Regions from separate parts of the Cellulomonas sp. P1_G12_2 genome, predicted to be linked through region 1. Evidence: predicted binding sites of a transcription regulator. Region 1 holds the regulator's gene; each other region holds the start of a gene.
What was found. The regulator LexA, encoded in region 1, represses DNA repair genes until DNA is damaged. The targets are predictions, from matches to a motif close to TCGAACANNTGTTCGA.
Positions count from the first base shown of each region.

Region 2: a site for LexA is predicted at 2,138-2,153, ahead of uvrA (excinuclease ABC subunit UvrA). Genes of this name have one in related genera too.
Region 3: a site for LexA is predicted at 2,509-2,524, ahead of AC1DXT_RS09855 (HNH endonuclease signature motif containing protein). Genes of this name have one in related genera too.

Region 1 is NZ_JBFUBX010000009.1:91,334-98,117, reverse strand. It holds gene AC1DXT_RS19690 (aldo/keto reductase) at 1-913, shown strand, start outside; gene AC1DXT_RS19685 (S9 family peptidase) at 915-2,915, opposite strand; gene nrdR (transcriptional regulator NrdR) at 2,972-3,484, opposite strand; gene AC1DXT_RS19675 (LysM peptidoglycan-binding domain-containing protein) at 3,786-4,196, opposite strand; gene lexA (transcriptional repressor LexA) at 4,514-5,266, shown strand; gene AC1DXT_RS19665 (L-lactate dehydrogenase) at 5,335-6,336, opposite strand; gene AC1DXT_RS19660 (ATP-dependent DNA helicase) at 6,370-6,784, opposite strand, start outside.
Region 2 is NZ_JBFUBX010000004.1:276,596-289,025, forward strand. It holds gene uvrA (excinuclease ABC subunit UvrA) at 1-2,108, opposite strand, end outside; gene AC1DXT_RS15295 (glycoside hydrolase family 15 protein) at 2,215-4,038, shown strand; gene AC1DXT_RS15300 (MBL fold metallo-hydrolase) at 4,035-4,706, shown strand; gene AC1DXT_RS15305 (AMP-binding protein) at 4,710-6,398, opposite strand; gene AC1DXT_RS15310 (GNAT family N-acetyltransferase) at 6,428-6,946, opposite strand; gene AC1DXT_RS15315 (acyl-CoA dehydrogenase family protein) at 6,948-8,111, opposite strand; gene AC1DXT_RS15320 (YciI family protein) at 8,149-8,433, shown strand; gene AC1DXT_RS15325 (TerC family protein) at 8,438-9,460, opposite strand; gene AC1DXT_RS15330 (TerC family protein) at 9,471-10,478, opposite strand; gene uvrB (excinuclease ABC subunit UvrB) at 10,694-12,430, opposite strand, start outside.
Region 3 is NZ_JBFUBX010000002.1:390,973-403,402, reverse strand. It holds gene AC1DXT_RS09880 (iron-sulfur cluster assembly accessory protein) at 1-122, opposite strand, end outside; gene AC1DXT_RS09875 (nitroreductase family deazaflavin-dependent oxidoreductase) at 284-673, shown strand; gene AC1DXT_RS09870 (iron chaperone) at 682-1,062, shown strand; gene AC1DXT_RS09865 (M15 family metallopeptidase) at 1,111-1,857, opposite strand; gene AC1DXT_RS09860 (hypothetical protein) at 2,143-2,424, opposite strand; gene AC1DXT_RS09855 (HNH endonuclease signature motif containing protein) at 2,565-4,133, shown strand; gene AC1DXT_RS09850 (hypothetical protein) at 4,292-4,462, opposite strand; gene AC1DXT_RS09845 (MmcQ/YjbR family DNA-binding protein) at 4,568-4,918, shown strand; gene AC1DXT_RS09840 (alpha-amylase family glycosyl hydrolase) at 4,968-6,245, shown strand; gene AC1DXT_RS09835 (glycosyl hydrolase family 28-related protein) at 6,377-8,419, opposite strand; gene AC1DXT_RS09830 (glycosyltransferase family 39 protein) at 8,626-10,113, opposite strand; gene AC1DXT_RS09825 (aldo/keto reductase) at 10,173-10,949, shown strand; gene AC1DXT_RS09820 (outer membrane protein assembly factor BamB family protein) at 10,972-12,430, opposite strand, start outside.

The sequences.
Region 1 (6,784 bases):
GCGCCGCCTCGTCCTGCACGCCGTCGACCGTGGCGTCGTGCACCTGGACCTCGCGAACAACTACGGCCCGCCGCCTTTCGCCGCCGAGGAGTCCGTCGGCCGACTCCTGGCCCGTGACCTGCGAGGGCGTCGCGACGAGTTGCTCGTCACGACGAAGGCCGGATACCGCGCGTGGCCCGGGCCGTACGGCGAGCACGGATCGGCGAAGTACCTGCGCGCCTCCCTGGACGAGTCGCTGCGCCGGCTCGGGCTCGAGAGCGTCGACGTGTTCTACAGCCACCGGTTCGACCCCGCGACGCCGCTCGAGGAGACGCTCGGCGCCCTCGACCGAGCCGTCCGAGCGGGCAAGGCGCGCCACGCCGGGATCTCGTCGTACTCGGCGGACCGCACGGTCGAGGCCCTCGAGGTCGCGCGCACGCTCGGCCTGCGCCTCGCCGTGCACCAGCCCGCCTACTCGCTGCTCAACCGGTGGGTGGAGCAGCCCGGCCAGGACGGCCGGTCCCTGCTCGACGTCGCCGGGGACGCGGGCATGGCCGTCGTCGCGTTCTCCCCGCTCGCGCAGGGGATGCTCAGCTCGCGCTACCTGCACGGCGTCCCGGCCGACTCGCGGGCCGCGCGCGGAGGGCCGCTGCGCACCGAGTGGCTGACCGACGAGGCGCTCGACCACGTGCGGGCGCTCGACGCGATCGCCCGCGCCGGCGGCCGGACGCTGCCCCAGCTGGCGCTCGCGTGGGTGCTGCGTGACCCACGCGTCTCGTCCGTGCTGGTCGGCGCCCGCACCACCGCGCAGCTGGACGAGAACCTCGCGGCCGTGGCGCTGCCGCCACTCACCGCCGACGAGCTCGCCGCGGTCGAGCCGCACGCCGTCGACGCCGGGATCAACCTCTGGGGCGTGCGCTCGAGCGACCGCTGACTCAGCCGCCCACGGGCAGGTGCGCGGCCCACCAGCGCAGCACGTGCTCGAACCGCACCTGCCGGTGGCGGGGGTTCCCCGAGCGTGTGAGCTCGTGCCCCTCGCCCGGGAAGAGCAGCAGCTCCGCCTCGACTCCCCGCCGCTTCAGCTCGACGAACCAGCGCTGGCCCTGCTCGACCGGGCACCGCCAGTCCTGCTCCGAGTGGATGACCAGCGTCGGCGTGCGCACCCGTCCCACGTGCGCCATCGGCGACTGGGCCGCCAGCGCCGTCGCGCCCTCCCCGTCGGCGTCGTCCCCGAGGTACTCCAGACCGAAGAACCAGCCGATGTCGCTCGACCCGACGAAGCTCACCGGGTCGAGGAACCCGCGCTCGACGATCGCCGCCACGAACCGGTCCGTGCGCGTGGTCAGCCAGGCGGTGAGGTATCCCCCGTACGAGCCACCCATGACACCCACGCGCTCCCCGTCCAGCGCAGGGTCCACCATGGCGGCACCCAGCAGGGCGAGCACGTCGTCCGTGTCCACCGTCCCGAACCCGTGCCGGATGGCGAGCCCGTGCTCCCGTCCGTAGCCCGACGACCCGCGCGGGTTCCCGAGCACGACCGCGTAGCCGGCCTCCGCCAGCACCTGCACCTCGTCGAAGAGCGCGTGCGTGTACTGCGCGAACGGGCCGCCGTGGATCATCAGGATCGTCGGGTGCGGTCCGGCGCCGTAGCGACCCTCGTCCGGAGTCACCACCCAGCCGTGCACCGCGTAGCCGTCGGGGGCCGTCGCCTCCAGCTCGGTCGGCACCCGGACTCGGCCGGTCGAGCGCAGCGAGGCACCGAGGTCCGTGCGCGACCGGGTCGCACCCGAGGCTGTGTCGACGAGAAGCACCTCGCCCGACGACTCCGGGGTCGCTGCGGTGACGGCGACGCGTCCGGTGCCCGCCGCCACGGCAGCACCGCCGACCACCTTCGTCCCGCCGACCACCGTCGCCTGCGTGCCGTCGGGCGCCACCCGGACCAGGTGCGCGGCACCGCGGCGCTCGACCACCACCAGCGGATCGCCGTCGAGCTCCACGACGACGCCGGCGAGCTGGTCCCGGTCCGGATCCGTGAGCCGCACGACCCCACCACCGGCGACGTCGCCGTCCAGCGGCAGGCGGAACAGGCCGACCTGCGCGGCGACGAAGTCGCGGCCCGCAGGGCCGAGGTCGCTGGCCAGCAGCCAGAGGCAGGAACCGTCCGAGGAGGGCAGGACGGCGTCGACGCCGAGGACGCTCCCCGCGTCCGCGTCCGTGAGCGGCACCGGTGCCACCGGATCCCCGTCCGGGGAGGCGTCGATGCGCACCACGTCGCTGCGCAGGTCCGCCTCGCGCGACGCGTGCCGGGACGAGACGCCCACGAGAGCCTCACCCGAGGGCAGCCACCGCACGCCGGCGACACCGATGTCGCCGGAGGTCAGAGGCACCGGGTCGGGCACGGTCGCCGGTCGCTCGCCGTCGGCGGGCACGTCGACCACGAACGCGTGCTGGGGGCGGTCGCGGAAGAACCCGATCCCGTCGGAGCGGTACTTCAGCTCCGTGATGTGCCGCGGGTCCTCGGAGCCCGGCTTGCCGTCAGGCTCGTACCGCCCCTCCTCGGGCACGCGTGCCAGGTAGGCGATCCGCGTGCCGTCGGGCGAGAAGCGCGGCTCGGAGGCGCCCAGAGGCGCGTCGGTCAGCCGGATCGGTTCTCCCCCGGCGGCCTCGACCACATGCACCTGCGGCTTGCCCTCAGGCTCGGCACGGACGAAGGCGACCCACCGACCGTCCGGGCTGACGTCCGGCGACGTGTCGCGGTGCCCGCGGGTGAGCGGACGGGGCGGGCTGTCGCCGTCGAGGTCGACGGACCAGAGGTGCCCGACGTACTCGTCGGCGGTCAGGTCCGGTCGGACGACCGAGACGACGGCGCGGGAACCGTCCGGAAGGATGGCGGGGGCACCGGGGACGTGGAGGAGCTCGAGATCGGTAGGAAGCACCCGACGAACCTACGTGGTGTCACCGACAGACGAGGATGCAGCGGGCGGCGTGCCGCTCAGCTGGTCCGGACGTCCTCGCCCGAGGGCTCGACCGGCTCGTCGGCGTCGCCGTCGGTCTCGGACTCGTGCTCCGCGCGCAGGACCGTGATCGCCGCCTCGAAGTCCTCCAGGGAGTCGAACGCCTGGTAGACGCTGGCGAAGCGCAGGTAGGCCACCTCGTCCAGCTCACGGAGCGGGCCGAGGATGGCGAGCCCGATCTCGTACGCGTCGATCTCGGCCGAGCCGGCGCTGCGCAGCGTCTCCTCGACCTTCTGCGCGAGCAGGGCGAGGTCGTCCTCGCTCACCGGGCGGCCCTGGCAGGCCTTGCGGACCCCGCCGGCGATCTTCTCGCGGCTGAAGGGCTCGGTGGCCCCGGAGCGCTTCACGACCGAGAGGCTGGCGGTCTCGACCGTGGTGAACCTGCGGTTGCAGTGGGGGCACTGGCGGCGCCGCCGGATGGTCGACCCGTCGTCCGACGTCCGCGAGTCGACGACCCGCGAGTCCGGGTGGCGGCAGAACGGACAGTGCACCGTGATCCCCTTCGAGCCTGACGCGTGGCGGCCGGGCGACTGCCGGCGGCGATCGCGTCGTGAACGCCTGCGTGACGCTAGGCCACGCGTCCCGGCGTCGCAAGATCGGTGCCGGGCACGCCGCGAGCGTAGTGCCGATGCGGCTGAGCGCGGGGATGCGCGAGGGGGGTCATCCACGGATGACCCCCCTCGTGGGGACGCGCCGTGCCGAGCGTGGCACCAGCGCGTCCGGCCTGCGAGCGTCTGCGCCTGACGGTGAACTTCCCCTCCGCCGCCGGGCGCCGAGCGCGCTCGCCGTCGCTCAGTCGGCCGGGAGCACGATGACCTGACCGGCCATCAGTCCGGCGTCCGGGAGCTCGTTGAGGCGGACGAGATCGAACACCACGTCGCGCACGTCCTGCGTGGGCGCCGCGATGGACTCCGCGATCTGCCAGAGCGTCTCCCCGGGCGCCACGACGTGGCGCACGACCTCCTGCGCCCCCGTGGGACCGTCGGCCGCCGCCTGCGTGCCGAGCAGGGTGATCGCCGCGATGACCACGGCGGCGAGCGCCCACAGGACGGCCCGTCCCCGCGTGGTCAACCGGAGGTGGGACGCCGACGGCACCGCGGCACGCGCGACGCGGGCAGTCGCCACGCGGCGGCTCGCCCCGTGTCCGGGCACCCGAGCCGGCACCAGGTTCGGCATCGCCGGTCCCATCACCATCGCGCTCATCACGTCTCTCGTTCCTGCTCGGCCCGGTCTCCCGGGGTACTGCCTCGGTCGATCTCGCCCGTCGAACGCCTGTTCGTCGAACGCTTGTACGATGTCTACCAGCATCCGGCGACACTGTCGAGACACGATCGAACAGATGTTTGATCTTCGGTCCCGACATCCCTAGGCTGGCGGTGCAGCACAAGCGGACCACGAGGCACTGACACGCACGCCGGGACCACCCGTCGTCGCAGGTCAGGACACCGCGACCGTGAGCTGGACGAGGCGGAGAAGGCTGAGCGTGCTGCGAGGCGGCCGCCGGACGGAGGAGGAGCGCAGTGACGGACTCACGGGACACGTCCCAGCCCGAGAAGGACCTGGCGACGATCCACACGCTCCCGGACGGGGCGCCCGGACCGGACGGTCTCACCGCGCGCCAGCGGCTCGTGCTCGACACCATCCGGTCGTCGGTCGAGTCCCGCGGCTACCCCCCGAGCATGCGCGAGATCGGGGAGGCCGTCGGCCTCACCAGCCCGTCCAGCGTGAAGCACCAGCTCATGGCCCTCGAGCGCAAGGGCTACCTGCGACGGGACCCCAACCGCCCGCGGGCCATCGAGGTCGTGCACGCGGACGACTCGCGGGGCGTCGGCACCTGGACGGCACCGGACGGCAGCCGCTCGAGCTTCCCCGACCAGGGCGACGGCGAGCGCCTGCCCGCCCCGTCCTACGTACCGGTGGTCGGCCGGATCGCGGCCGGCGGGCCGATCCTCGCCGAGCAGGTGGTGGAGGACGTGTTCCCGCTCCCCCGCCAGCTCGTCGGCGACGGCGACCTCTTCCTGCTCAAGGTCGTCGGCGACTCCATGATCGACGCCGCCATCTGCGACGGCGACTGGGTCGTGGTGCGCCGTCAGCCCGTGGCGGAGAACGGCGAGATCGTGGCCGCCATGATCGACGGCGAGGCCACGGTCAAGACCCTCAAGCGCATCGACGGCCACGTCTGGCTCATGCCGCACAACCCCGCCTACTCCCCGATCCCGGGCGACGAGTCGACGATCCTCGGCCGCGTCGTGAGCGTGCTGCGCAGCCTCTGACACGCAGATCGGGCCGCACCTCGTGGGAGGTGCGGCCCGACGCGCGTGCGGGTATCGGGTGGCGCCGGTCAGAAGCCGAACTGGCGGGCGACGGAGCGCACCGCGTCCGCCGAGCTGCGCAGCCCCGCGAGCTCCTCGTCGGAGAGCGGGACCGGGAGTCGCTCGCCGACACCGTTCGCACCGACGATCGCCGGCACCGACAGGCACACGTCGCTGATCCCGTAGTAGTCGTCGAGCAGCGACGAGACGGGCAGCACCCGGCCCTCGTCCTTCACGATCGCCTCGATGATCCGCGAGCCCGCCAGGGCGACCGCGTAGTTCGTCGCACCCTTGCCCTCGATGATCCGGTACGCGGACTCGACGACCTCCCGGGCGATCCCGTCGCGGACCTCGGCGGTGAGCGGTCCGCTGCCCCCCGTGCCCGTCCACTCGAGCAACGGGACGGACCCGATGCTCGCGGACCCCCAGAGCGGCAGCTCGGTGTCCCCGTGCTCCCCGGCGATGTACGCGTGCACGTTCTGCACCGCGACACCGGTGTGCTGGGCGATGAGGTACCGCAGCCGCGACGAGTCCAGGACGGTGCCGGACCCGAACAGCTGCGACGGTGGCAGGCCCGAGATCTGCAGCGCGGCGTACGTGACCACGTCGACGGGGTTCGTGACCATGACGTAGACCGCGTCGGGCGCCACCTCGACGACCGCCGGCAGGACCTTGCGGACGAGCCCGATGGTCGCCTCCGCGAGGTCCAGCCGCGTCTGGCCGGGCTTCTGCTTGGCGCCCGCCGTGAACATCACCACGTCCGCGTCCGCGCACACCGCGAGGTCGTCGGACCCGACCACCTGCGCCATGGGCATGAACTGGATCCCGTGGCCGAGGTCGAGGGCCTCCGCCTCGGCCTTCGCGGCGTTGATGTCGTACAGCGCGACGGAGCGAGCGGCCCCCCGCATCAACGCGGCGTAGGCCATCGTCGACCCGACGGCACCGGCTCCCACGATCGCGAGCTTCGACGTACGGCGGCCGCTCCGGGACGGGGCCATGCCGACGTCTTCCATGTCCAGGCTCTCGGTCATCTCACACACCTCTGGGTCGGGGACGGGTCGAGGCTAGCCGGACGTGGCGAGCCGCCGCAGCGCCGAGATGGCCACCGAACGGTCCGTCGTCCGCCAGAAGTCGGGCAGCGAGCGCGTCAGGAAGCTGCCGTAGCCCGCGGTCGCCAGCCGGGGGTCGAGCACGGCGACCACCCCCCGGTCCTCGCTGGTGCGGATCAGGCGGCCGGCGCCCTGGGCCAGGAGCAGCGCGGCGTGCGTGGCGGAGACGGCCAGGAAGCCGTTCCCGCCGGCCTTCTCGATCGCGTCGGACCGTGCGGAGCTGACGGGGTCGTCCGGGCGCGGGAACGGGATGCGGTCGATGATCACCAGCCGGCACGTCGCTCCGGGGACGTCGACGCCCTGCCAGAGCGACAGGGTGCCGAACAGGCAGGTCGCCTCGTCGGCGATGAACTGGGACACCAGCGTGGGC
Region 2 (12,430 bases), on a different contig from region 1:
GAGCGCGGCGTCCGGCCGATGGGCCCCTGGTCCACGTGCACGACCTTGTCCAGGTGCTCCAGGCCCGTCACGCGCTTGTGCCGGCCTGCCACCTGGCGCGCGCCGTTCAGCTCGTTGGCGAGCACCGTGTAGAGGATCGCGTTCACCAGCGTCGACTTGCCCGACCCGGACACGCCGGTCACCGCGGTCAGCACGCCGAGCGGGAACGAGACATCGATCCCCTGCAGGTTGTGCTCGTGCGCGTTGACCACCGTGAGCTGGCGCTTCGCGTCGACCGGCCTGCGCAGCGGCGGCATGGGGATGGACCGGCGCCCCGACAGGTACGCACCCGTCACGGACTCGGCCGACGACAGCAGGCCCGCGAGGTCACCCGAGTGCACGACCCGTCCACCGTGCTCGCCGGCACCCGGCCCGATGTCGACGATCCAGTCGGCCGTCCGGATGGTGTCCTCGTCGTGCTCGACGACGATCAGCGTGTTGCCCAGGTCCCGCAGGCGCGTGAGCGTGTCGATCAGACGACGGTTGTCCCGCTGGTGCAGGCCGATGCTCGGCTCGTCGAGCACGTAGAGCACGCCGACCAGGCCGGAGCCGATCTGCGTGGCCAGCCGGATGCGCTGCGCCTCGCCGCCGGACAGCGTCGCGGCCGGGCGGGTCAGCGAGAGGTAGTCGAGGCCGACGTCGAGCAGGAAGCCGAGGCGCGCCTGGATCTCCTTGAGCACCTGCGCGGCGATGGCACGCTCGCGCTCGCCCAGCTGCAGCGTGTCGAGGAACTCGCGGGCCTCCCGGATGGGGAGCGTGCAGACGTCGGCGATGGACCTTCCGCCGACCTTGACCGCAAGCACCTCGGGCTTGAGCCGCGCGCCCTCGCACACCGGGCACGGGACCTCGCGCATGTAGGCCTCGTACTTCTCCTTGCTCCAGTCCGAGTCGGTCTCGTTGTGCCGGCGCTCGAGGAACGTGATGACGCCCTCGAAGCCGGTCGAGTACTGCCGCTCGCGACCCCAGCGGTTCTTGTACCGGACCTTCACCTCGTGGTTCTGGCCGTGCAGCACCGCGTCCTTGGCCCGCTGCGGCAGAGCACGCCACGGCACGGTCGTGGAGAAGCCCATGTCGGAGGCCAGCGCGCTGAGCACGCGGGAGAAGTACTCGCTCGAGATCTGCGCCCAGGGCGCGACGGCGCCGTCGTCGAGCGACAGGTCCTCGTCGGGGACCACCAGGTCGGGGTCGACCTCGAGGCGCGAGCCGATCCCGGTGCACTCCGGGCAGGCGCCGTACGGGGCGTTGAACGAGAACGTGCGCGGCTCGATCTCGTCGAGCGTGAGCACGTGGTCGTTCGGGCACGCGCGGTGCTCGGAGAACCGTCGCTCGCGCGTGAGGTCGTCGATGTCGGCGTCCACCAGCTCGACGACGAGCAGCCCGCCGGCCAGGCCGAGGGCGGTCTCGACGGAGTCGGTGAGCCGGCGCTGGACACCCTCGCGGGAGACCAGGCGGTCGATGACGACCTCGATGTCGTGCTTGAGCTTCTTCTCGAGCGCCGGGGGCTCGGTGAGCTGCACGACCTCGCCGTCGACGCGGGCACGGGCGAAGCCCTTGCTCTGCAGCTCCTTGAACAGGTCGGCGTACTCGCCCTTGCGGCCACGGACGACCGGCGCGAGCACCTGGTACCGCGTGCCCTCCGGGAGCTCGAGCAACCGGTCGACGATCTGCTGCGGGGTCTGCGCGGTCACGCGCTCGCCGCACACCGGGCAGTACTGCGTCCCCGCGCGTGCGAACAGCAGGCGCAGGTAGTCGTAGACCTCGGTGATCGTGCCGACCGTGGACCGCGGGTTCCGGTTGGTGGACTTCTGGTCGATCGACACCGCGGGCGAGAGGCCCTCGATGAAGTCGACGTCGGGCTTGTCCATCTGCCCGAGGAACTGCCGCGCGTACGCGGACAGCGACTCGACGTACCGGCGCTGCCCCTCCGCGAAGATGGTGTCGAACGCCAGCGACGACTTCCCCGAACCGGACAGACCGGTGAACACGATGAGCTTGTCACGCGGGAGATCGAGGTCGACGTTCCGAAGGTTGTGCTCGCGGGCGCCCTGCACCACCAGTCGTTCGTTCACGCGGGGAGTCTACGTGGCACCACCGACAATCGCACATCTGTTCGACGTGAGCGAAACCACAGCCGGCCGACGTGCCGCTCCCCCGGCGCCGGAGGATGCTCACCTCGTGGACAGACCCGACGCCGTCGTCGACCCCCCGCTGGTGCCCATCGGAGACTATGCGGTGCTCGGGGACGGCAGGACCGCCGCACTCGTCTCCCTGCGCGGCTCGATCGACTGGATGTGCCTGCCGACGTTCGACTCGGCAGCCGCCTTCGCCCGCCTGCTGGGCACCGCGGACAACGGCCGGTGGCTCCTCACGGTCCGGGACGCGACGTCCGTGACCCGGCGCTACCTCGACGACTCGTTCGTGCTCGAGACCACGTACGAGACCGCGCAGGGCACCGCGGTGGTGCTGGAGACCATGCCGCTGCACGACGGCCGGTCCGACCTCGTGCGGCGTCTCGTGTGCACCCGTGGGAGCGTCGAGGTCGAGCACGAGTGGGTGGTCCGGTTCGGCTACGGCGCGGTCGAGCCGTGGGTGCGCCGGCTGACCGACCAGGACGGCGAGGAGGCGATCCGGGCGATCGCCGGGCCGGACTCCCTGCTGCTGCGCGGCGACCGCCTCCCCCATCCGGACGACCACCGGCACGCCGACCGGTTCACGCTCCAGGAGGGCGAGTCCGTCGAGCTGGCGCTGACCTGGACCCGCTCGTGGGATCCCGTCCTGCCGCGGCTGACCATCGAGGACCGGATCGACTCCACGCGGATCACCTGGGGGCTGTGGGCGCGCAGCTGCGCCTACCAGGGCTCCTACCGCGAGGCCGTCGTCCGCTCGCTGCTCGTCCTGCGCCTGCTCACGGACCAGGAGACCGGCGGGATCGTCGCGGCCGCCACGACCTCCCTGCCCGAGGACTTCGGCGGCGAGCGCAACTGGGACTACCGGTACTGCTGGCTCCGGGACGCGGCCATGACGCTCGAGGCGCTGCTCGAGCACGGCTACCGCGACGAGGCCACGGAGTGGCGTGACTGGCTGCTGCGTGCCGTGGCCGGGAACCCCGCCGACCTGCAGATCATGTACCGCGTCGACGGTGGCCGCTACCTGCCCGAAGCCGAGCTCGGCCACCTGACGGGCTACGCCGGATCGCGTCCGGTCCGGGTCGGGAACGCCGCCGTCGGGCAGGTGCAGAACGACGTGCTGGGTGAGGTGATGTGCGCCCTGGAGCTGGCGCGCGCCGCCGGGCTGCAGGAGACCGCCGACTCCTGGTCCCTGCAGCGCCACCTCGTCGAGGACCTCCTGCGCCGCTGGCGAGAGCCGGATCGGGGGATCTGGGAGGTTCGTGGCGAGCCGCGGCACTTCACGCACTCGAAGGTCATGGCCTGGGCCGCTGTCGACCGCGCGGTGCGTGCGGTCGAGAAGCACGGTCTCGAGGGACCCGTCGACAGGTGGCGCGCGGAGCGGGACGCGATCCGTGCCGACGTGCTGGCGCACGGCTGGAACGCCGAGCGTGGGACGTTCGTGCAGGCCTACGGCGCCACGCACACCGACGCGGCCCTGCTGCAGATCGCGCAGGTCGAGTTCCTGCCGTCCGACGACCCCCGCGTCCTGGCCACGCTCGCAGCGATCCGGGACGAGCTCGAGGTCTCCCCGGGACTGCTGCGCCGCTACCGCACGGAACGTACCGACGACGGCGTCGCCGGCGACGAGCACGCCTTCCTCGCGTGCTCCTTCTGGCTCGCGGACGCCCTCGCGCGGACGGACGACGTCGACGGCTCGACGGCGGTGCTGGACATCCTCGTCGGCCTGGCGAACGACGTGGGGCTGCTGGCCGAGCAGTACGACCCGGTCGGACGGCGGCTGGCCGGCAACATGCCCCAGGCCCTGTCGCACCTGGCGCTCGTCCGGGCGGTGCACAGCCACGACCTGGCTCTCGAGAGGAGGACCCGATGACGTACACCGGTGACGTGCAGGTGGGCGGGCCGTCAGCTCTCCGCGTGCTCGACGAGCTCGAGATCCGCAAGGCCGCCGTCGGCCCGATGGACAACAACGCCTACCTGCTGACGTGCCGGTCCGACGGCTCCCAGGTGCTCGTCGACGCGGCGGACGAGCCCGACCGCCTGCTCGAGCTGGTCCGCGAGGGTTCGTCGCAGCTCGACACCATCGTCACCACCCACCGGCACCCCGACCACCACCGCGCGCTCGAGTCGCTGGTGACCGTCACCGGGGCGTCCTCGGCAGTGGGTGCCGACGATGCCACGGCGGTCATGGAGGCGACCGACGTGCCCGTCACCCGCCGCCTGCACGACGGCGACGTCCTGCACGTGGGCCACCTCGCCCTGGAGGTCGTCGCGCTGCGCGGCCACACCCCGGGCTCGATCGCGCTCGCCTACCGCGAACCCGGTGGGCGCACGCACCTGTTCACCGGTGACTCGCTCTTCCCGGGAGGCGTCGGGCGCACCACCAGCCCGGACGCGTTCGAGCAGCTCTACGGCGACGTCGTCGCCCGGGTGTTCGACCGCTTCGACGACGACACGTGGGTCTACCCGGGCCACGGCCGGGACACCACGATCGGAGCGGAGCGTCCGCACCTCGAGGAGTGGCGCGCCCGCGGCTGGTGACCGTCAGCCGGCGAGGACGGACTCCCGCACGACGCGACGGAGCACCTTGCCGACCTGCGACCGCGGCAGCTCGTCCAGGAACACGAGCCGGCGCGGGAGCGCGTAGCGCGCCAGGTGCCGCTCACCCCACGCACGGACGGCGTCGAGGTCGATCCCCCGGGCACCGGGCTCCAGCACCACGGCGGCGACCACGGTCTCCCCGAGGTCCCCACCGGGCACCCCGACCACCGCGACGTCCGCGACGCCGGGCATGCCGCGCAGGTGGTCCTCGACCTGGGAGGGGTAGACCTTGAAGCCGCCGCTCACGATGACCTCCTTGATGCGGTCCACCAGCACGACCCAGCCGGTCTCGTCCACCGTGACGATGTCGCCGGTCCGCAGCCAGCCGTCGTCGAGCAGCTGCTCCGCGGTCTCGTCGGGCCGACCCCAGTAGCCGGCGAACACCTGCGGGCCCTGGATCAGCAGCTCGCCGCGCTCCCCCTGTTCGACCTCGCGGGTGACGTCGGTGGGGTCCACGACCCGGATGCGCGTGCTCGGGAACGGCAGGCCGAGCGTGCCGGGGCGGCGGGCGTCGGTGAGCGGGTTGCCGAGCGCGACGGGTGACGTCTCGGTCATCCCGTACCCCTCGACGACGAGCCCGCCGGTCACGTCCTCCCACTTCTGGGCGGTCGCCGCGGGGAGCGCCATCGCGCCCGAGATCGCGTACCGGAACGACGTGAGGTCTGCCCCCGACGTCGCGGCGGCGACGGCCAGCCGGTCGAGCATCGGCGGGACGGCGGGCAGGAAGGTGCCCGGGAGGCGCTTCTGGGCGGCAAGGACCATCGCGGGGTCGAACGAGGGGAACGCGACGAGCGTCGCGCCGACCCGCATCGCGTAGCTCAGGCAGAGGGTCAGCCCGAAGGCGTGGAAGAACGGCAGCACCCCGTAGACGACGTCGGTACCGGGCTCGACTCCCGTCCAGGCGTGGCCCTGCACCGCGTTGGCCACCAGGTTGCGGTGCGTGAGCATCGCGCCCTTGGGTGTGCCGGTGGTGCCGCCGGTGTACTGCAGCAGGGCCACGTCGGACGACGACGGCGCCGGGTGCGCCGGGTCCAGGGGTGCAGCCTTGGCGACGAGCCGGTGCCACATCGGGAACGCGGGCGGCACCGAGCCGCACATGGCCGCGCGCGCTCGGCGGGCGCTCGGCAGGGGCAGGCGCAGGGCGAGCTGCTTGCCACGGGGCAGGTCGGCGGACAGGTCCACGGCGACGACGGCCTTGAGAGCCGTCCGGGCGAGCGTCTCGAGGACCCGCGGCACCGCCTTCTCCCACACGAGCGCGACGACCGCCCCGGAGTCGGCCAGCTGGTGCGCGAGCTCGCCGGCCGAGTAGGTGGGGTTGTGCTCGACGACGACCGCGCCGATGCGCAGCGCTGCGTAGAAGGCGATCACGTGCCCGGTGCAGTTCGGCATGACGAGGGCCACCCGGTCCCCCGGCCGGACGCCGAGGTCGAGCAGCACCTGGGCGCCGCGGGCGACGGCCTCGGCCAGCTCCGCGTACGTCGTGGGCGCCCCGAGGAAGTCCACGGCCGTCCGCTCGGGCCACCGCTGTGCCGCGCGATCGAGCGCCGCGGTGAGGGGCTCGTCGGGGATCGCCACGTCTCGCGGGGCACCAGTCGAGGCGGCGGTCGGTCGGCTGGGTCCCACGGTCGTCATCCCCCGATCGTAACCTACGGGTGCGTAAGTTACTTGAGAGTAGGTTGTGAGTTCGCCCTGCAGGACCACCGGGTCACCGACACGCCGTCGGGCTCCACCTCGAGTGGACCACGACGGAACGACGCCCGCTCGAGCACCCGTTCGCTCGCCACGTTCCCGACCATCGTCCTGGCGTTCACCACGTCCGCGCCGTGCTCCAGCGCCCAGCGCGACAGAGCACGGACGGCCTCCGTGGCCAGGCCCATCCCGCGGCCCGCGGGGAGGAACGCGTAGTAGAGGTGCGGGCCGTCGGTGCGCAGTCCCATCCCGATCGTGCCGAGCGGCTCCCCCGACCGCTCGACCACGAACCTCCCACCGCGGCCCTCAGCACGCTGCGTCAGGTTCCGTCTCACCCGCTCGCGTGCCTCGTCCACGCTGACGTCCGCCGGGTAGTACGTCCACTGCGGCACGTCCGAGACGCGGGAGAGGGCGTGGTCGAGCGCCCAGTCGTCCTCCCGCAGCGCGCGCAGGCGTGCTCCGGGCAGGTCGAGCACGTCGGGCAGCTCCACGTCAGGCCTCGGGCGGACCCAGCACGGACGTCGCGAGCGTCGCGTGCGCCGACTCGTCGTCGGACGGGTGGAACATCCCCGCCAGCACGTCGCGGTACAGCCGTCCCAGCTCGCTCCCCGAGAAGTACGACCCCCCTCCCGAGACACGGATCGCGTTGTCGACGACCACCCGGGCGGACTCGGTCGCGCGGACCTTGAGCCCGACCAGGTGCGCGAACCAGCGCGACCCGTGGTCCACCTGCTCGTCGACGTCGCGAGCGAGGGCGAAGACCTGCAGCTCCGCACCGTCCTGAGCCAGCACCGCGTCCGCGATCCGCCAGCGGATGTCGGGGTCCTGCGCGTAGGCCCGGCCGTCGAACTTCATCGAGGTCCGACGCCGTGCCGCCTCGACCCCCAGCTCGATCGCTCGCCGGCCGATCCCCGTGTAGACCGCGCCGAGCAGGATCTCGAAGACGGCGAAGAGGGCGAAGACGAACGGGTCGGCGCTCGGGCCTGGCGGGAGAGACCGGTAGACGCGGTCGGCGGGGGCGAGCGCTCCGTCCAGCACCGTGGTGGCCGACTGCGTGGCACGCATGCCGAGCGTGTCCCAGTCGTCGCGCGCCTCGGTGCCACCGTCGGCGCGGGAGACGACCCCGTGCACGAGCCGCGGGTCGTCAGGGTCGGAGTCGTCCAGACCGAACGTGGCCAGCTGCGTCCACACCGGCGACAGCGACGTGAAGATCTTCGTGCCGCTGTAGCGGTACGAGCCGTCGGGCTGCCGGTCTGCGCGCGTCCGCGAGCCGAACATCACCAGGTCGTTGCCGGGCTCGGAGTTGCCGAACGCGAAGATCTCCCCCGCCGCGGCATCCCTCAGGATGAACTCGACGGAGTCGTCGCCGCGAGACACCAGCAGGGCGGCGAGCCCGGTCACCACCAGGTGCATGTTGACCGCCAGCGCCGTGGCCGGTGCCGCCGCTGCCAGCCGTACCTGCTCGCGCGCGACCTCCTCGAGCGTGAGCCCTGCGCCGCCCAGCCCGGTCGGCACGAACGCCGTCAGGTACCCCGCCGCGACCAGGTCGGCGAGGTCGTCGTGCGGGAAGGTGTTCTCACGGTCGTGCAGCGGTGCACGCTCGTGGATCCGGTCCAGCAGGTCCTGCGTGAGCAGCGTGCGCAGCGTCCGAGCCATGTCAGCACTCTGCCACCGGCTCGGGCAGGATGACGCCATGCCCACCTATGCCGTCCGCTACACCTATGACGAGCGCACCGACGTGCGGGACCGCGTCCGCACCGAGCACCGCGCGTACCTGACCGCGCTGGCCGAGCACGGCACCCTGCTCGGGTCCGGTCCGTTCACCGACGGCGACCCGGGCGCCCTCCTGGTGTTCCGAGCAGCGTCACCGGAGGTCGTCGACGCGATCCTCGCGGACGACCCGTTCGTCCGCGAGGGCCTCGTCGCGCAGACCGACGTGCGGGGCTGGGACGTCGTCCTCGGCCCCTGGAGCGCCTGAGGAGTCAGTCCGTGGGCTCGGCGACCGGCTCCGCGGGCGCAGTGACCGCCCGCCGCTCGTCGTACCGCGTCTTGACGATGCTGGCGGCGGCCGTCACCCCGAGGATCAGCACGATCGCGCTCAGCGACAACCAGATCGGGATGTCCGGCGCCCACGCGACCGGCTCGCCGCCGTTGATGAACGGCACCTCGTTCTCGTGCAGCGCGTGCAGGACGAGCTTGACGCCGATGAAGCCGAGCAGGACCGCCAGCCCGATGTTGAGGTACACCAGCCGCGTCAGCAGGTCGCCCAGCAGGAAGTAGAGCTGGCGCAGTCCCATGAGGGCGAACAGGTTGGCCATCAGCACGAGGTACGGCTCGCTGGTGAGCCCGAAGATCGCCGGGATCGAGTCGAACGCGAAGAGCAGGTCCGTGGCGCCGAGCGCGACGAGCACCACGAACATGGGGGTCATGAGCCGGCGGCCGCCCTGGACCACCGTGAGCTTGACCCCGTGGTAGTCCGGGGTGGCCGGGAACACGCGCTGCACGATCCGCAGCAGGAGCGGCGGGTGGAACTCGTCGCCCTCGTCCACCTCACCCTCACGACCGACCTTCCACGCCGTGTAGACGAGGAACGCGCCAAAGAGGTAGAACACCCAGCTGAACGCGTCGATGACCGCGGCACCGGCCCAGATGAACAGCCCGCGGAACACCAGCGCCAGGATGATCCCGATGAGCAGGGCGGTCTGCTGGTACGCGCGCGGCACCGCGAACTTGCCCATGATCAGCAGGAACACGAAGAGGTTGTCGATCGACAGCGAGTACTCGGTCAGCCAGCCCGCGAAGAACTGACCCGCGTACTCGGCGCCCGACGTCACCCAGACACCGATCCCGAACAGCACCGCGAGACCGATGTAGAGAGCCAGGTACCGCACGCACTCGGCCGTGGTCGGCACGTGCGGGCGGCGCCCGACGATGGCGACGTCGACCACCAGCAGGGCACCTGCCAGACCGAGGGAGACGATCCAGACCAGGGGGTCGACGTTCACGCGGTAGTCCTCAGCTCTCGGTCGACGAGGCGATGCGCTCGTCGTTGCGGGTCTTCAGGAGGCTGGCCACGGTCGCCACGGCGAGGGTGCCGAGGATGACCGTGAGCGACAGCCAGATGGGGATCTCGGGCGCCCACTCGACGGGTTCGCCGTTGTTGATGAAGGGCAGCTCGTTCACGTGCAACGCGTGGAGCACCAGCTTGATGCCGATGAACCCGAGGATGACGGCGAGGCCCTGCGACAGGTAGACCAGGCGCTCGAGCAGCCCGCCGATGAGGAAGTACAGCTGGCGCAGCCCCAGCAGGGCGAACGCGTTGGCCGTGAAGACGATGTACGGCTCCTCGGTCAGGCCGTAGATGGCCGGGATCGAGTCGAGCGCGAACAGGATGTCCGTCGAGCCGATGGCCACCATGACCACGAGCATCGGGGTGAGGAACCGCTTGCCATCGATCTTCACGGTCAGGCGGTCGCCGTGGTACTCGTCCGTGGTGGGCAGGACCCGCTTGAGCATCCGGACCGCGATGCCGTCGCGCTCCTCGCGCGGGTCGGGGTGCTCGGCGTCGTGGTGCTCGCGGGAGAGCTTCACCGCGGTGTACACGAGGAACAGCCCGAAGATGTAGAACACCCACGAGAACTGCTCGATCGCGGCCGCACCGGCCAGGATGAAGATCGTCCGCAGGATCAGCGCGATCACGACACCGACCAGGAGCACCTTCTGCTGGTACTCACGCGGCACCGCGAACTTGGTCATGATGATGAGGAAGACGAAGAGGTTGTCGACGGAGAGGCTCTTCTCGGTGACGTACCCGGCGAAGTACTCCGTGCCCGGGCCCCAGCCCCACGCCATGCCCACCACCACGCCGAACACCAGGGCGAGCGCGATGTAGAAGATCGACCAGCGCGCGGACTCCTGGAAGCTCGGGGCGTGCGGCGTCCGCACGTGCGCGAAGAAGTCGAAGAAGATCAGTCCGACGACGAAGACCGCCGTCCCTGCCCAGACCCAGCCGGACACATCCATGCAGAAACCTCCGGTACGAGAGATGCATCGGTACCGAAGGTCTCCCCCGCCCGCGCGACACATCCGCAGCGGACCGATCCCACCGGGCCCCGCGCGAGCGGGTCCGTGATGACGACGGGATCGTGTGTGGGGTACTCCCCTTCAACGTGCGCAAGCATAAGGCACGCATGTGTCGGGCTCGTGTCCTGTCCACGGTGGCCCGGCGCGGGGGCGCCTCAGGCGGTCGCGGCCTGCATCTGCCGGAGCTCCTTCTTCATCCCCGAGATCTCGTCCCGCAGGCGTGCGGCCAGCTCGAACTGCAGCTCGGCGGCCGCCGCGTGCATCTGGTCCGACAGCTGCTGGATGAGGTCCGCCAGCTCGCCCGCGGCCGCGCCCGTCAGACGCGTCCGCTCGTCGCGCGGTCCACCCTTCGACCCGAAGCCCGGCACCGGTGCCTTGCCGCGGCTGGACTGCCGGCCCGCACCCCCGAGCAGCTCCGCCGTGTCGGCGTCCTCGCGTGCCAGCAGGTCGGTGATGTCGCCGATCTTCTTGCGCAGGGGCGTGGGGTCGATGCCGTTCTCGAGGTTGTAGGCCACCTGCTTCTCGCGGCGCCGAGACGTCTCCTCGATGGCCAGCGCCATGCCGTCCGTGATCCGGTCCGCGTACATGTGCACCTGGCCGGACACGTTGCGCGCCGCGCGCCCGATGGTCTGGATGAGCGACCGCCCGGACCGCAGGAAGCCCTCCTTGTCCGCGTCCAGGATCGCGACCAGTGACACCTCGGGCAGGTCGAGACCCTCGCGCAGCAGGTTGATGCCGACCAGGACGTCGTACTCGCCGAGCCGCAGCTCGCGCAGGAGCTCCACGCGACGCAGCGTGTCCACCTCCGAGTGCAGGTAACGCACGCGGACGCCCTTCTCCAGGAAGTAGTCCGTGAGGTCCTCGGCCATCTTCTTGGTGAGCGTGGTGACCAGCACGCGCTCGTCCCGCTCCACCCGGTCGTGGATCTCCCCCAGCAGGTCGTCGATCTGCCCGGCCGTGGGCTTCACGATGACCTCGGGGTCGACCAGCCCGGTGGGCCGGATGATCTGCTCCACCACGCCGTCGGAGATCGACATCTCGTAGTTGCCGGGCGTCGCGGAGAGGTAGACCGTCTGGCCGATCCGCTCGACGAACTCCTCCCAGCGCAGCGGCCGGTTGTCCGTGGCGCTGGGCAGCCGGAAGCCGTGGTCCACCAGTGCGCGCTTGCGGGACATGTCGCCCTCGAACATCGCGCCGATCTGCGGCACCGTGACGTGCGACTCGTCGATGACCAGCAGGAAGTCCTCGGGGAAGTAGTCGATGAGCGTGTTCGGGGCGGTGCCCGCGCTGCGCCCGTCGATGTGCCGCGAGTAGTTCTCGATGCCGGAGCACGAGCCGATCTGCCGCATCATCTCGATGTCGTACGTGGTGCGCATGCGTAGCCGCTGGGCCTCGAGCAGCTTGTTCTGGCGCTCGAGCTCCGCCAGCCGCTCCTCCAGCTCCAGCTCGATGCCGCGGATCGCCCGCTCCATGCGCTCGGGGCCGGCGACGTAGTGGGTGGCCGGGAAGATGTGCATCTGCTGCTCGGAGTGCACCACGTCCCCGGTGAGCGGGTGCAGCGTGGCGATCGCCTCGATCTCGTCGCCGAAGAACTCGATCCGGATGGCCAGCTCCTCGTACACCGGGATGATCTCGACCGTGTCCCCCCGCACGCGGAACGTGCCGCGCGTGAACGCCATGTCGTTGCGGGTGTACTGCATGGTCACGAACTTGCGCAGGAGCTGGTCGCGGTCCACCTGGTCGCCCACGGAGAGCGTCACCATGCGGTCCACGTACTCCTGCGGCGTCCCGAGGCCGTAGATGCAGCTCACGGACGCGACCACGATGACGTCCCGGCGGGTGAGCAGCGAGCTGGTGGCCGAGTGCCGCAGGCGTTCGACCTCGTCGTTGAT
Region 3 (12,430 bases), on a different contig from region 1:
GCCAGCTCGAACCCGCCCGCCTCCTGCTGCGCGATGCGCAGGCCGCCCGTCTCGTCGGGCAGGCCGGCCTGGGTGGTGAGCGTGTGGACGGTGGACAGGGCACTGTCGGTCAGGGTGAGCACGAAGGCTCTCCTCTCGGTTGCCGGTGGCGCCACCCTCGCGGGCGGCTCGTCGGACGCCTCCACCGTGCCCATGGGCGCACGCGGCCCGCAACTCGGCGTCCGCTGGGCGAGACCACGTGCACCCGTGCGGCCGCCCGCCTCTGCGCACTACGGTCGAGGGCATGCCGATCCCGCTCCGGGTCGCGCGGTTCAACCGCCGGGTGACCAACCCCCTGCTGGGGACGATCTCCGACTGGCTGCCGCCGTTCGCGACGCTGCACCACGTGGGACGCTCCAGCGGGCGCCGGTACCGGACTCCCGTCTTCGCGTTCTCGTCGCCGCGCGGTGTGGTCATCGCGCTCACCTACGGTCCCGACGTCCAGTGGCTGCGCAACGTCGAGTACGGCGGCGGGGCGCGCATGGTCCGGCGCGGTCACGTCCTGGCACTGACCCATCCGCATCGCCTGCACGGTGCGGCCGGAGCCCGGCTCGTGCCCCGGGTGATCCGCGCCGGCTTGCGCCTGATGCGGGTCGACGACTTCGTCGACCTCGCCGCCGACCCGCGTCCGTAGGAGGAGCCATGCCCCGCGAGGGATACCCCGCCGCCACCGTCGAGGAGTACCTCGACGCGATCCCGCCGGCGCAGGGAGCCGCGCTGCGCGTGGTGCGCGACCGGCTGCTCGCCGTCGTCCCCGACGCCGAGCAGGTGATCTCCTACCAGGTGCCGACGATCCGCTACCGCGGGGCGGGACTCGTCGCCCTGTCGGTGGCGAAGTCGCACTGCAGCCTGCACCTGATGAGCCCGCCGCTCGCGCGGTCCCTGACCGGGGTGCTCACCGAGGGGAAGCTGTCCGGGGCCACCCTGCAGTTCGACGCCGGGTCCCCGCTCAGCGACGAGACCGTGCGGCTGGTCGCCGAGCGCCGCATGGCCGAGGTCGACGCGCGGCTGTCGCCGGCCTGAGGGCCGTCAGCGGCCCGTCGAGCGCCGTCAGCGGCCCGTCGAGGGCCGTCAGCGGCCCGTCGACGAGAAGTGCTGGTAGTCGATCGGGGACTCCCAGTCGCCGCCCCACAGCCAGCCGACCGACGCGAAGGCCCGGACCACCGCGTCGCCGCCGTGGATCACCCCCGGGCTGTCGGGCCGGTCGGCGAACGCGCGGCCGTCGTCGGGCGCCACCGACGATCCCCGGACGTACGGGTTCTCCACCGGGTTGAGGTCGATCGCCCGGCCATACGCGTGCTCGGACCACTCCGACCCGCCCGTGATCGCCCGGCAGTTGAACGCCGACGTGTTGTCCGCCGCCATCGAGTCGTCGTCGCTCGCGCCGAAGTCGTCGACCAGCCGCATCGACCGGACCGGGTAGCCCGCGTCGAACAGGGCCCGGAACACCGTGACCATGTCGTCCGCCGCGTCGGCGTGCACCACCAGCTCGCCCTGCCGGTCGACGCCGTCGAAGCCGCGGTGCGTGACCGTGACGTAGCGCAGGTCCTCGAGGGGCACCGGGCAGCCCGGCCGCCACGACGGCTCCATGCGGGCGGCCAGCTCGGGGGTGATCGGGGAGATCGCGGACGTGAACGCCGGCGGGAGGGCGACGACGGGGTCGTCGGTCGCCCCCGGGGCGCTCGGTGCGGTCACCGGCGTGGAGGTGGCGGTCGGCGTGACGGTCGGCCGCGGGGCACGGCTCGCCTGCGACGACGCGCACGCTGACAGCAGCGCGACCAGCATCACGACCATCCCCGTGCGCCCCCGGTGCCCCATGCGGACCAGTGTGGCCCGGCGACACCACCCCGCGTCGAGGCCCGGGTCCTTGGCCTTGACGCGGTCGGTCCACCCGCTACGACGGTCTGCCCACGTCGCGTCCGGTGCGGCTCCCGCTACGACGGTCCGTCCACGTCGCGTCCGGTGCGGCTCCCGCTACGACGGTCTGTCCACGTCGCGTCCGGTGCGGCTCCCGCTACGACGGTCTGTCCACGTCGCGTCCGGCGCGGCTCACGCTACGACGGTCCGTCCACGTCGCGTCCGGCGCGGCTCCCTCGTCGGCGGTCACACCACTCCGCGACGGCTCCCGACGATGCCCGATGACACCGTCGTACCCGCCCACAGGTCCGGGTCCGTGCAGCCCTCGGCACAGTGCATCCCGCAGGTGGGGCACACCCAGAGCGTGTGGTGCCGGTCGACCGTGCACCCGCAGGTGACGAACCGCTCCGACGGCCGGCCTGGGCCGCTGGTGGTCCACCGGTGCCCCGCGGGGCAGCCCGGCGGCGGGACCCGCACCCAGCCGCGTGGCGTGCGCTGCCACTTCGACCAGTCGACCTCCCGGATCATCGAACAAGTGTACGAGCAACGCTCGATCGCTCGTTGGCCCCGCTATCGCGTTTGCGCAGGTCAGCGACGAATGTCGGTGGCGGGTCGTACAGTTGTTCTATGTCCGGATCGGGTGAACTCTGCGGCGGGGGGTGAGGGTGATGACGGCGGTGCTCGACGCGGTGGACGTCCTCGCCCACACGCCGGTCGGTGCTCTCGCCGCCCCGCCACGCGTCGCCGCGGACTCACCCGCCGTCGACGGCCTGCCGGCGGACGCACCGTCTGCGCGCACCTCGACCGCGGCGGGTTCCGACCATGGCCCGCTGGTGTGGGGCGACTCGTCCCGCGGTGCGCGGCCTGGCGCGGCGCCCGCGGTCCGGCCCGGCGCACGGGTGGTCGATCTGGGTCGCGTGGAGAGCTTTCCGCTGCCGGGCGTGGCGGTCGGGGAGCTCGCCGCCCTGCTTGCGGACCTGCCGCTCGCAGACGTCTCGGACACCGCCCTGGTCAACGCGGCGACGGCCTGGCAGCAGGTCATCGCGATGGCGCAGGCGAGCCAGGCCGCGGTGATCCGGGAGATCGAGGCCCGCACTCCCGATGCGTCGGCGCGTGTGCCCGACGAGCTCGCGTGCGCACTGGTGTGCACCACCCGAGCCGCCCAGGACCTGTTCCTTCGCGCGTGGGGAGCCGGGCGGCACCCCGCCGTCGGCCGCGCCTGGGCGACAGGCGCGATCGAGGCACGCAAGGTCGACGTGATCCTGACCGAGGCTGGTCACGCCGCGCCCGGTGTGGTGGACGGGGTCGTGGCCGACGGTCTCGCGCGTGCCGGGGACATGACCGCTCCACAGCTCACCCGGCACCTGCGCGCCACCGTGATCGCGACCGACCCGACCGCCGCGGAGAAGCGCCGGGTGGCCGAACGGGCGCGGCGCAGCGTGGAGCTGGTCCTGGCCCCGGACGCGATGGCCCGACTGATCGCCTACCTGCCCGCGGAGCACGCGACCGCAGCGTTCACCGCGATCGACGCCCTCGCCGGGCACGCCGCCCTGGACGGCGACACCCGCACCGTCGACCAGCGCCGCGCGGACGCGTTCACCGACGTCTTCACCACGATCCTGGACCGGCAGGCCACCCCCGACGGCGCCCCGCTTCCCACCCGGCACGGGCAACGCGCCGCGCTTCAGGTCACCGTCGCAGCCAGCACCCTGCTCGGCCTGGACGACCAGCCGGCGAACCTGGGCTCCTACGGGCCGATCCCCGCCCAGGTCGCCCGCGAGCTCGCCCAGGACGCGACCTGGCGACGCCTGCTCACCGACGCCTCCGGGCAGGTCTGTGCCGTGGGCACCGTGACCTACCGGCCCGGCGCCGACCTCACCCGGACAGTGCAGGCGCGGGACGTCACCTGCACCTTCCCCGGCTGCCGGCAGCCGGCCACCCGCTGCGAGATCGACCATCGCGTCGCGTACGACCATTCCCACTCAGGCGCCGAGCACGCCCACGACCCGCAGACGTCGATCGACAACCTGCACGCCCTGTGCAAGCACCACCACCAGGCGAAGACCAAGGGCTGGTGGCGGGTCACCCACGACCGTCGCACCGGCGTCTCCACCTGGACCGACCGCCACGGCCTGACCTACGCCCGCCACCCCGCTCGGATCCTGGTCGCCCCCAGCGCGTTCGAGCACGGCCCACCACCCCCACCACCCCGCGACTGGGGCGACCCACCGTTCTGACCTGCGCTGAGCCGCTGTCGAGTGTGGAGCCCCGCCGCGCGTGCGCGGATCAACCGCACCAGTCGAGCCGGCCGCAGGAGCCGCCGGTCGGATGAACCCTCGGTCGCGTCGACCTGAGAGACCTCGGCCACCGACCTACTGAACTCGGCCCCGTCGACCTACTCGATCTCGGTGTGGCCGCCCCGATCCACCGACCACCGCCACGGGGTGGGGTCCGGGACCGCCGACCGTTCCGGCTGCACCTGGAGCTCGGAGCCTCCTTGGGCGAGCCGGGCGATCAACTCCGCGACGGTGACCCGCGACGGCGCACCGGACTCGTCGAACGTCACGGGGACGTCCCGTCCGGCGATCGTCCCGCGGGCGTCGCACCCCCGTCCGCTCCGTGGACGACGACCGTGCCGCTCGCTGTCGGTGGTCCACGCCAGGATGGGGCGATGGACATCGACGACGCCCGGCGGTCGGCGCTCGCGCTGCCCGAGGTCACCGAGCGGGAGAGCTGGGGGCAGCCCGCCTGGTTCCACCGCAACCTGATGGGGCGGATGTGGGACGCCGACCGGCTCACGGTCCGGGTGGAGGACGACGGGGAGCGCCTCGCCCTGGTGGAGCAGGTGCCGTCGCTGTACTCGACGACCGACCACCACGCGGGCACCAACCTCGTGCTCATCGCGCTCGATGTCGTGGATGCCGAGACCCTGCGGGCGCACCTCGCGGAGTCCTGGTGGTGGGCGGCACCGCCCGTGCTCCGGCGCCGGTACCCCCACCTGGGCCCGCCGGACGAGGTCTGAGCCGGGGAGCACGGCCTAGGCTCGCAAGAAACGAGGGACGAGGGAGCAGATGACCGAGCCCGACTGGGTCCGTCACGCGATCTGGTGGCACGTGTACCCGCTGGGCGCCGTCGGCGCGTACCCCGGGGAGCCGCCCGGCCCGGACGAGCACCGGCTCCGCCGTCTGGTCTCCTGGCTCGACCACGTGGTGGCGCTCGGCGCGTCCGGCCTCCTGCTCGGCCCCGTGTTCGCGTCGACCACGCACGGCTACGACACGGTCGACCACCTGCGCATCGACCCGCGTCTCGGCGACGACGGCGACTTCGACACCCTCGTCGCGGAGGCCCACGGACGGGGTGTGAAGGTCCTGCTCGACGGGGTGTTCAACCACGTCGGCCGGGACTCCGCGATCGCGCGTCGGTCGGTGGACGCGATCGAGGGCCGGTCCGACGACGAGGTCTGGCTCCTGCGGGACGCCGAGGGCGCGTTCGTCGGGTTCGAGGGCCACGGGGCCCTGGTCACGCTGGACCACGCGCACCCGAGCGTCGTCGACTACGTGGTCCGGGTGATGAACCACTGGCTGGACCGCGGCGCGGACGGCTGGCGGCTGGACGCGGCCTACGCGGTGCCGACGACCTTCTGGGCGCAGGTGCTCCCCCGCGTGCGGGCCGAGCACCCGGACGCGTGGTTCGTCGCCGAGGTCATCCACGGCGACTACCCCGCGTTCGTGCAGGAGTCGACCGTCGACTCGGTGACGCAGTACGAGCTGTGGAAGGCGATCTGGAGCTCGATCAGCGATGCCAACCTGTGGGAGCTCGCCTGGTCGCTGACGCGGCACGACGAGTTCCTCGAGTCGTTCGCGCCGCAGACGTTCGTCGGCAACCACGACACCACCCGTATCGCCAGCACCATCGAGGACCCCCGGCACCGGGCGCACGCGGTCGTGGTGCTCTGCACGGTCGGTGGCACCCCGACGGTCTACGCGGGCGACGAGCTGGGGTTCACCGGTGTGAAGGAGGAGCGCGAGGAGGGAGACGACGCGGTCCGCCCCGAGCTGGCCGTCGACGGCCCGGGAATCGTGGAGGATGCGGTGCTCCGCCTGCATCAGGACCTCATCGGACTGCGTCGTCGGCATCCGTGGCTGCATCGCGCCCGAACGACCCAGGTCGCTCTGACCAACACGACCTTCGTGTACGAGGTGCGCGACGGGGACGACGCGCTGCTCGTCGCGCTCAACCTCGACGACGAGCCGCTCGCCCGCCCTGCCGGCGAGGTCCTGGCCTGCGACGACGCCAGCCGCGAGCGGGACGACGTCGCGCCGCACGGCTGGGCGGTCGTCGCCCCGTAACGCCGGGAAGGGCGGCACGGGACGACGTCGCGCCGCACGGCTGGGCGGTCGTCGCCCCGTAGCGCCGGGAAGGGCGGCGCGCCGGTACCCAGCCGGCCCACCGCCCCTCCCTCACCGCACCCCCGGCGGGATCACCAGGTGGACGGCGCGGGGGGCACCACCACCGGCGGACGGTCGTCGCACGTGATCGTGTTCGGCAGCTGCCACGACCCGAACCAGGGACCGGTCGTCCCGCCACCGTCGTTGCCGCCGAGGTCGATCGACGACCACTCGGACCCGGTGGGCGGGAAGTTGAACGACCCGCAGTTGTTGATGCCGACGGCACCGACGTTGCGGGCGTCCACGTTCTCGAACGTCGCCGACCCGGCCGCCCGGGCGCTGAGCACCGAGGTGCCGGTGCCGTCCACGCGGATGTCCTTGAAGCGCAGGTTGGTGACCGAGTAGAGGTCCTTCACGGGCCAGTCGGCGACGACCATGATCGCGTTGTAGGTGTTGTCGAGGAAGTGGTCGCCGACCACCTGGACGTCCGCGTCGATGTTCCCCTGGAGCGCGTAGAACCAGATCGCCCCGAGCCCGATATTCCAGTTGAGCTCATAGGTGCCGGCCCGGACGGTCGTGTTGTCCGTGATCCAGAGGCTGCCGGTGAACGGCTCGGCGCCGAACCGGGAACCCACCTGGATGCCGCTGCCCTCGCGGATCGGGTCGGCGACGAGGTTGCCGACGAGCGTCGTGTCGTGACCGCCGTAGATCGCGATCCCGTTGGCGAGCGTCGGCGTCTGGACCGTGTTGTTCTCGAACCGGTTGCCCGAGTTGGTGGTCGTCTCCGCCCACATGGCCAGGCCGTCGTCGCCGGTGTTCCGCACGACGTTGTTCGCCGCCACGGAGTTCGTCACGCCGGTGTGGAAGTTCAGCCCGTCAGCGATCTGGTCGACGAGGTAGCTGTTCCTCACGACGAGGTTGTCCATCGGGCCGTCCACCCACACGCCGACCTTGGTGTGCTGGATGTAGAGCCCGTCGATCGTGGAGTCGCTCAGGGCACCGCCGATGCCGTTGACCTGGTCCGTGTCGATGCGCTCCCGCACGTCGCCCTGGATCGCGAACCCGGACAGGTGGACGTTCGACGAGCCCCCGACGGACGCGTCCTTGCCGTAGAACCCGACGCCGGTGTGGACCGAGCCGTCGGGTGCCGGGGTGGACAGCGCCACTTCGCGACCCCGGATGATCGTGTACCAGCTGCCGGCACCCTCGATCGTGACGTCGTCGACGACGATGTGCCGGTTCACCTGGTACGTCCCCGGCGGCACGTACACGTGCAGGTCCTTCTTCTGCGCGAACGCGATGGCCTTGTCGAACGCGTTCGCGGAGTCCTTGCGGCCGGACGGGTCGGCGCCGAAGAGCAGCACGTTCGCCGCCTTGAGCCGGACGTGCGGGAGCCCGACCTGCTCGGAGTCGAGCAGGTCGATGGTGGTCCAGGCGGCGTTCGTGCCCTGCGGGGCGGTCAGCCGGACCTTCGCACCCGCGGGGTAGGTGCGACCGAGCAGCAGGCGCTGCTCGTCGTAGAAGTGCATCGGCCGGAACGGCGTGGTGATCGTCGGGGTGGGGGTGGTCGCCGCCGGCACGCAGCCGCACTCGGTGATCCACCAGTCGGGGTGCAGCAGCCCGGCGTTCGGGTCGTTGGTGAACGGGTACTGGTTGTACAGCCACGAGTACTGCGAGGTCAGGGTCACGGTCCGCTTGCCGGAGCCGTTGACGGTGACGTCGAGGGGGGCGGTGATCCCACCGCCGGTCGCCGAGTCCGGGATCGCGTAGCGGACGGTGAGCGCGTTGGCGGCCTTCGGCAGCGTGAACTCCACGTACTGCCCGGGCAGGAGCTGCACCGCCGAGCGTCCCGACGCCTCCGCGGGCAGCGTGTACGCCGTCCGGTCGGGACCGATCACGGTGCCGGTGGTGACGGCCTTCTCGGCCTCCTGCTCGAGGAACGGGACGGTCGCACCCCGGCCGCTGACCAGCGCGGGGTCGAGGGCCGCCCGGGTGACCGGGGTGGGCACCGGCGCGGGCGGACGACCGTGGGCCGACGCCGCACCGCCGGTGCCGACGACGACGGCGACGGCCAGCGCGACGGCGAGCACGCGGGGTGCCCGACGACGGCCGGACCAGCTGACTGTGTTCCTCACGGAGCGCCTCCTTGCGCAGCCGGGACGGCGCTGGGGTGACAGGGGGCACCGCGCCGCGTGGACGGGACACACCGTACGTTCTGGACAATCGGGTAGACAAGATCGAATCGGACAAAGCAAGAACTTACGCATCTGGACGCAAGATCAGTTCGCGAGCCGACGGAGGCGCAGTCGATGCACCGCAGGAAGCGGGTGCACCGGGACTGTCAGGCGTCCAGGTGGCTGACCTCGTCCCACACCTCGGCCCAGGAGCCGCGCGGCCCGTCGCACACCTGCACCGCCCCGCCCTGCTCCTCGTTGTCCACGTCGACCCCGTTGTCGACGACGCCCACGTCCCGGCACCCGACCGCCCACGCCGGCGGTCCCCCGTACCCGACCAGGACCACGGGTCCGACCGGTCCCGTCGGCGGCCCCCACGCGGCGTACCCGTTGTGGCCGCTGAACACCGGGACGTCGGACCCGTACCACTCGAGGGCGCCGGCCTCTCCGTAGTTCGCGGTGACGACGAGCCTCGCCCCGCTGTCCGCGACCGCCTGACCGACCTCGTCCACGAGAGCCGGCCAGCCGATCATCTCCGCCTGGTCGTCGTTGATCTCCGGGTACACCGAGGCGCCGAACGGCCGCTCCGGCAGGAGCGGCAGGGCCGCGGGCCAGGCGACGAACGCGCCGAGCCCGAGCACCACGCCGGTGACCACCAGACCTCGTCGGGACCACCGCTCCTCGAGCCCGCACGCGCCGGCCGCCAGGAGCACCGGGACCGCACCCACCACGTAGTACGCCTTCCCGCCGCTGACCAGGAACACCACCACCAGCAGCAGGAACGCCCACGCCAGCGGCTTCGCCCGCACCAGCACGGGCTCGCGCAGCAGCCGCACGAGCCCGTAGAGCCACAGCGCGGCGGCGACCGGGCTGAGCTGGACCAGCAGGAGCCCGACGAACTCCAGCCGCGGGCCGAGCCCGGAGTACTCGTCGCGGATGTCGGCGGCGAGCTCCAGCTGCGGCCACCCGTGAGTCGCCTGCCACACGAGGTTCGGCAGCCAGATCAGGACGGCGAGGCCCGCGCCCGCCCAGGCCCACGGCGAGCGCAGGTGGTGCCGGACCTGCGGGGTCAGTGCGACGCCGACGACGATCCCGACGAGCAGGAACGCCACGAGGTGCTTGTCCAGCAGGGCCACCCCCGAGAGCACGCCGACCACCAGCCACCCGCGCGGCGCATCGCGGGACAGCGTCCGCAGCACGACGTACACGATCGCGACCCAGAACAGGGTGTCGATCGTCGTGGTCGACAGGATGTGCCCGAGGGTCACGACGACCACCCCGGTGCCGGTCGCGACCGCCGTGAGCACCTGCGCGCCCGCCCTGCCGCCCAGCTCCCGCGCGGTCAGGGCGGCGAGCACGACGACGGCAGCCGCCGCGAGCGCGCTCGGCACGTGCAGCGCGACGAGCGAACCGGGCGCGACGAGGTCCGCGGCACGGGCGATCAGCGGGGTCAGGGGCGGCTGGTCGGGGTAGCCCCACGCGAGGCGGCGGCCGGCGGCGACGAAGTAGAGCTCGTCCCGGTGCGGGCCGTAGCGACCGGACAGGGCGACGAGCACCGCGAGCAGCGCGCCCGCGGCTGTGAAGACCCAGAGCGTCGCGAACGGAGCCACGGCCGGGAGCTCGCCGGGACGCCGGCCGACGTCGGCGACGACCACACGCGGACAGTAGCGAACCGGCCGCGCGCTGCGGCAGGGGGCGGGTGAGACTGGTGCGCATGATCACTGCACCGATCCCCACCCTGACCCTGCCCGGAGGGCAGATCCCCGTCGTCGGCCTCGGCACCTGGCAGTCCGAGGGCGGCGAGGCCGAGCGCGCGGTCAGCGCGGCCCTGCAGCTGGGCTACCGGCACATCGACACCGCCACCGGCTACGGCAACGAGGCCGAGGTCGGCCGCGCGCTGGCCACGGTCGGCATCGACCGCGACGACGTCTTCCTCACCACCAAGCTGCCCCCGGACCACGCCGGCCGCGCCCGCCGCACCCTCACCGAGTCGCTGGCCGCACTGGGCACCGGCCACCTGGACCTCTGGCTGATCCACTGGCCGCCTAACCGCCAGGCGTCGCCGGAGACGTGGCAGGTGTTCCGCGAGGTCCGCGACGAGGGCCTGGTCCGCTCGATCGGCGTGTCCAACTACTCGATCGGGCAGCTCGACGAGCTCATCGCCGCCACCGGCGAGGCCCCCGCGGTCAACCAGATCCCGTACAGCCCGCGCGACCACGACCCGGACCTGCTGGCCGCCCACCGCGAGCGCGGCATCGTCGTCGAGGGGTACAGCCCGCTCAAGCGGACCAGCCTGGACTCCCCTGCCCTGGTGACCGCGGCGGAGGCGCACGGCGTCACCCCCGCGCAGGTGGTGCTGCGCTGGCACGTGCAGCACGACGTCGTCGTCATCCCGAAGTCCACCCGGCAGGAGCGGATCGCGGCCAACCTGGACATCCTCGGGTTCGAGCTCACGGGCGAGCAGATGGCGGCGATCGACGCCCTGCGCTGACCGTCGGCACGTCCGAGCCTGCTCACTCCAGCAGGTAGGTGTCGTCCGAGGTGGGCGACCAGCCGATGAGCATCCCGCCGTAGACCTGGACGTCGAACACGTCCTCGGGGTACGGGATGAAGCGGGTCTTCTCCCCGGTGACCAGGTCGTAGCCGGTCATCCCGGTACCGGTCGCGTCGGCGCCGAGCTGCTCGATGCTGCCCCCGGTGAAGGCGGAGGACAGGAGCAGGTCGCGCCCGTCGGTGGTCAAGGCCCCGATCGAGGACGAGGGCAGGTCCTGCTTCCAGACGACCGCTCCCGTGCGTCCGTCGAGCGCGGCGATCCCCGTGCCCGTCGTGAGGTACACCCTCCCGCGCGCGACCAGCGCGTACCCGGTGGACTGCAGGTCGACCTCCCACCGAGGATCCCCGGTGCGCCGGTCCCACGCGTACAGGTGGTCGGACGAGGTCACCACCAGGTCCGGCACGCTGCCGTCGTCGACGACGAGGTTGATCAGCCCGCCGTCGAGCCTCACGTCGGAGGCTGGGTCTCCGTCCGCCGCGAGCAGCGTCGTGGACTGGACCCCCGTGGAGGCGTAGTCCTGGAGGACGAGGTTGCCCGTCATGGCGTCGGTCCCGTACCCGCCGTGCTCGCTGTCGGACGTCGACCACAGGTCGTCGCGGACCGACTCCCCTGACGCGGACACCAGACCGAGGCGGCTCCCGACGGAGTAGACGACGACGTCCCCCGCGCGCATGAAGCCCCAGTACTGCGAGCCCTCCTCCCCGCCGGTCTCGTCGATGCGCGCACGCGGATCGTCGTACGTCCACCGCTCGTCGCCGGTGCGCAGGTCGTACGCGACGACCTCCAGGCGCTCCGTGTCCCGCGTGCCCACCAGCAGCAGCCCGCGCAGCACGGCGAGCTGCGCACCGGCCTCGACGGCACGCTCGGACAGCACCCGCCCGTCCTCGGGGTCGAGCACCATCGCACGGGTGGTCGTCGCCGGCACGCGCTCGTCGAGCCCGTTCCCGTCCTCGTCCGTCGAGTAGCGCGTGAAACCGTCGGTCACCAGGCACACCGCGACCGACGCCACCTCGTGAGGGCCGACGTCCGACTGGCAGCCGCCGCCGTAGCTGTTCTCGAGCGACCCGGCACGCTCGGCGTTCGGCCCGAGCAGGGGCGTGGACCAGAGCGTCGCGCCGGTGCGCCGGTCGACCGCGACGAACGCCTGTGACCCGTCCGCAGCGACGTCCAGGCTGGAGGTCACGCCGTTCGCGGCCTTGACCCCGCCCCAGAGCGCGTAGACGTCGGCCCGCGAGATCGCGCGCACCGCGGTCAGCTCGTCCCCGAACGGGGGCAGGACCCCCGGAACGGCGGCGAGCCGGGCGACGGCCGCCTCCTCGCGAGCGTCCACCACCCACTGCGTCCCGACGAGTGCCAGCGCGACGACCGCGACGCCGACCACGACCCAGATCCGTCCTCGCCGCGACCGCGCCGGCTCC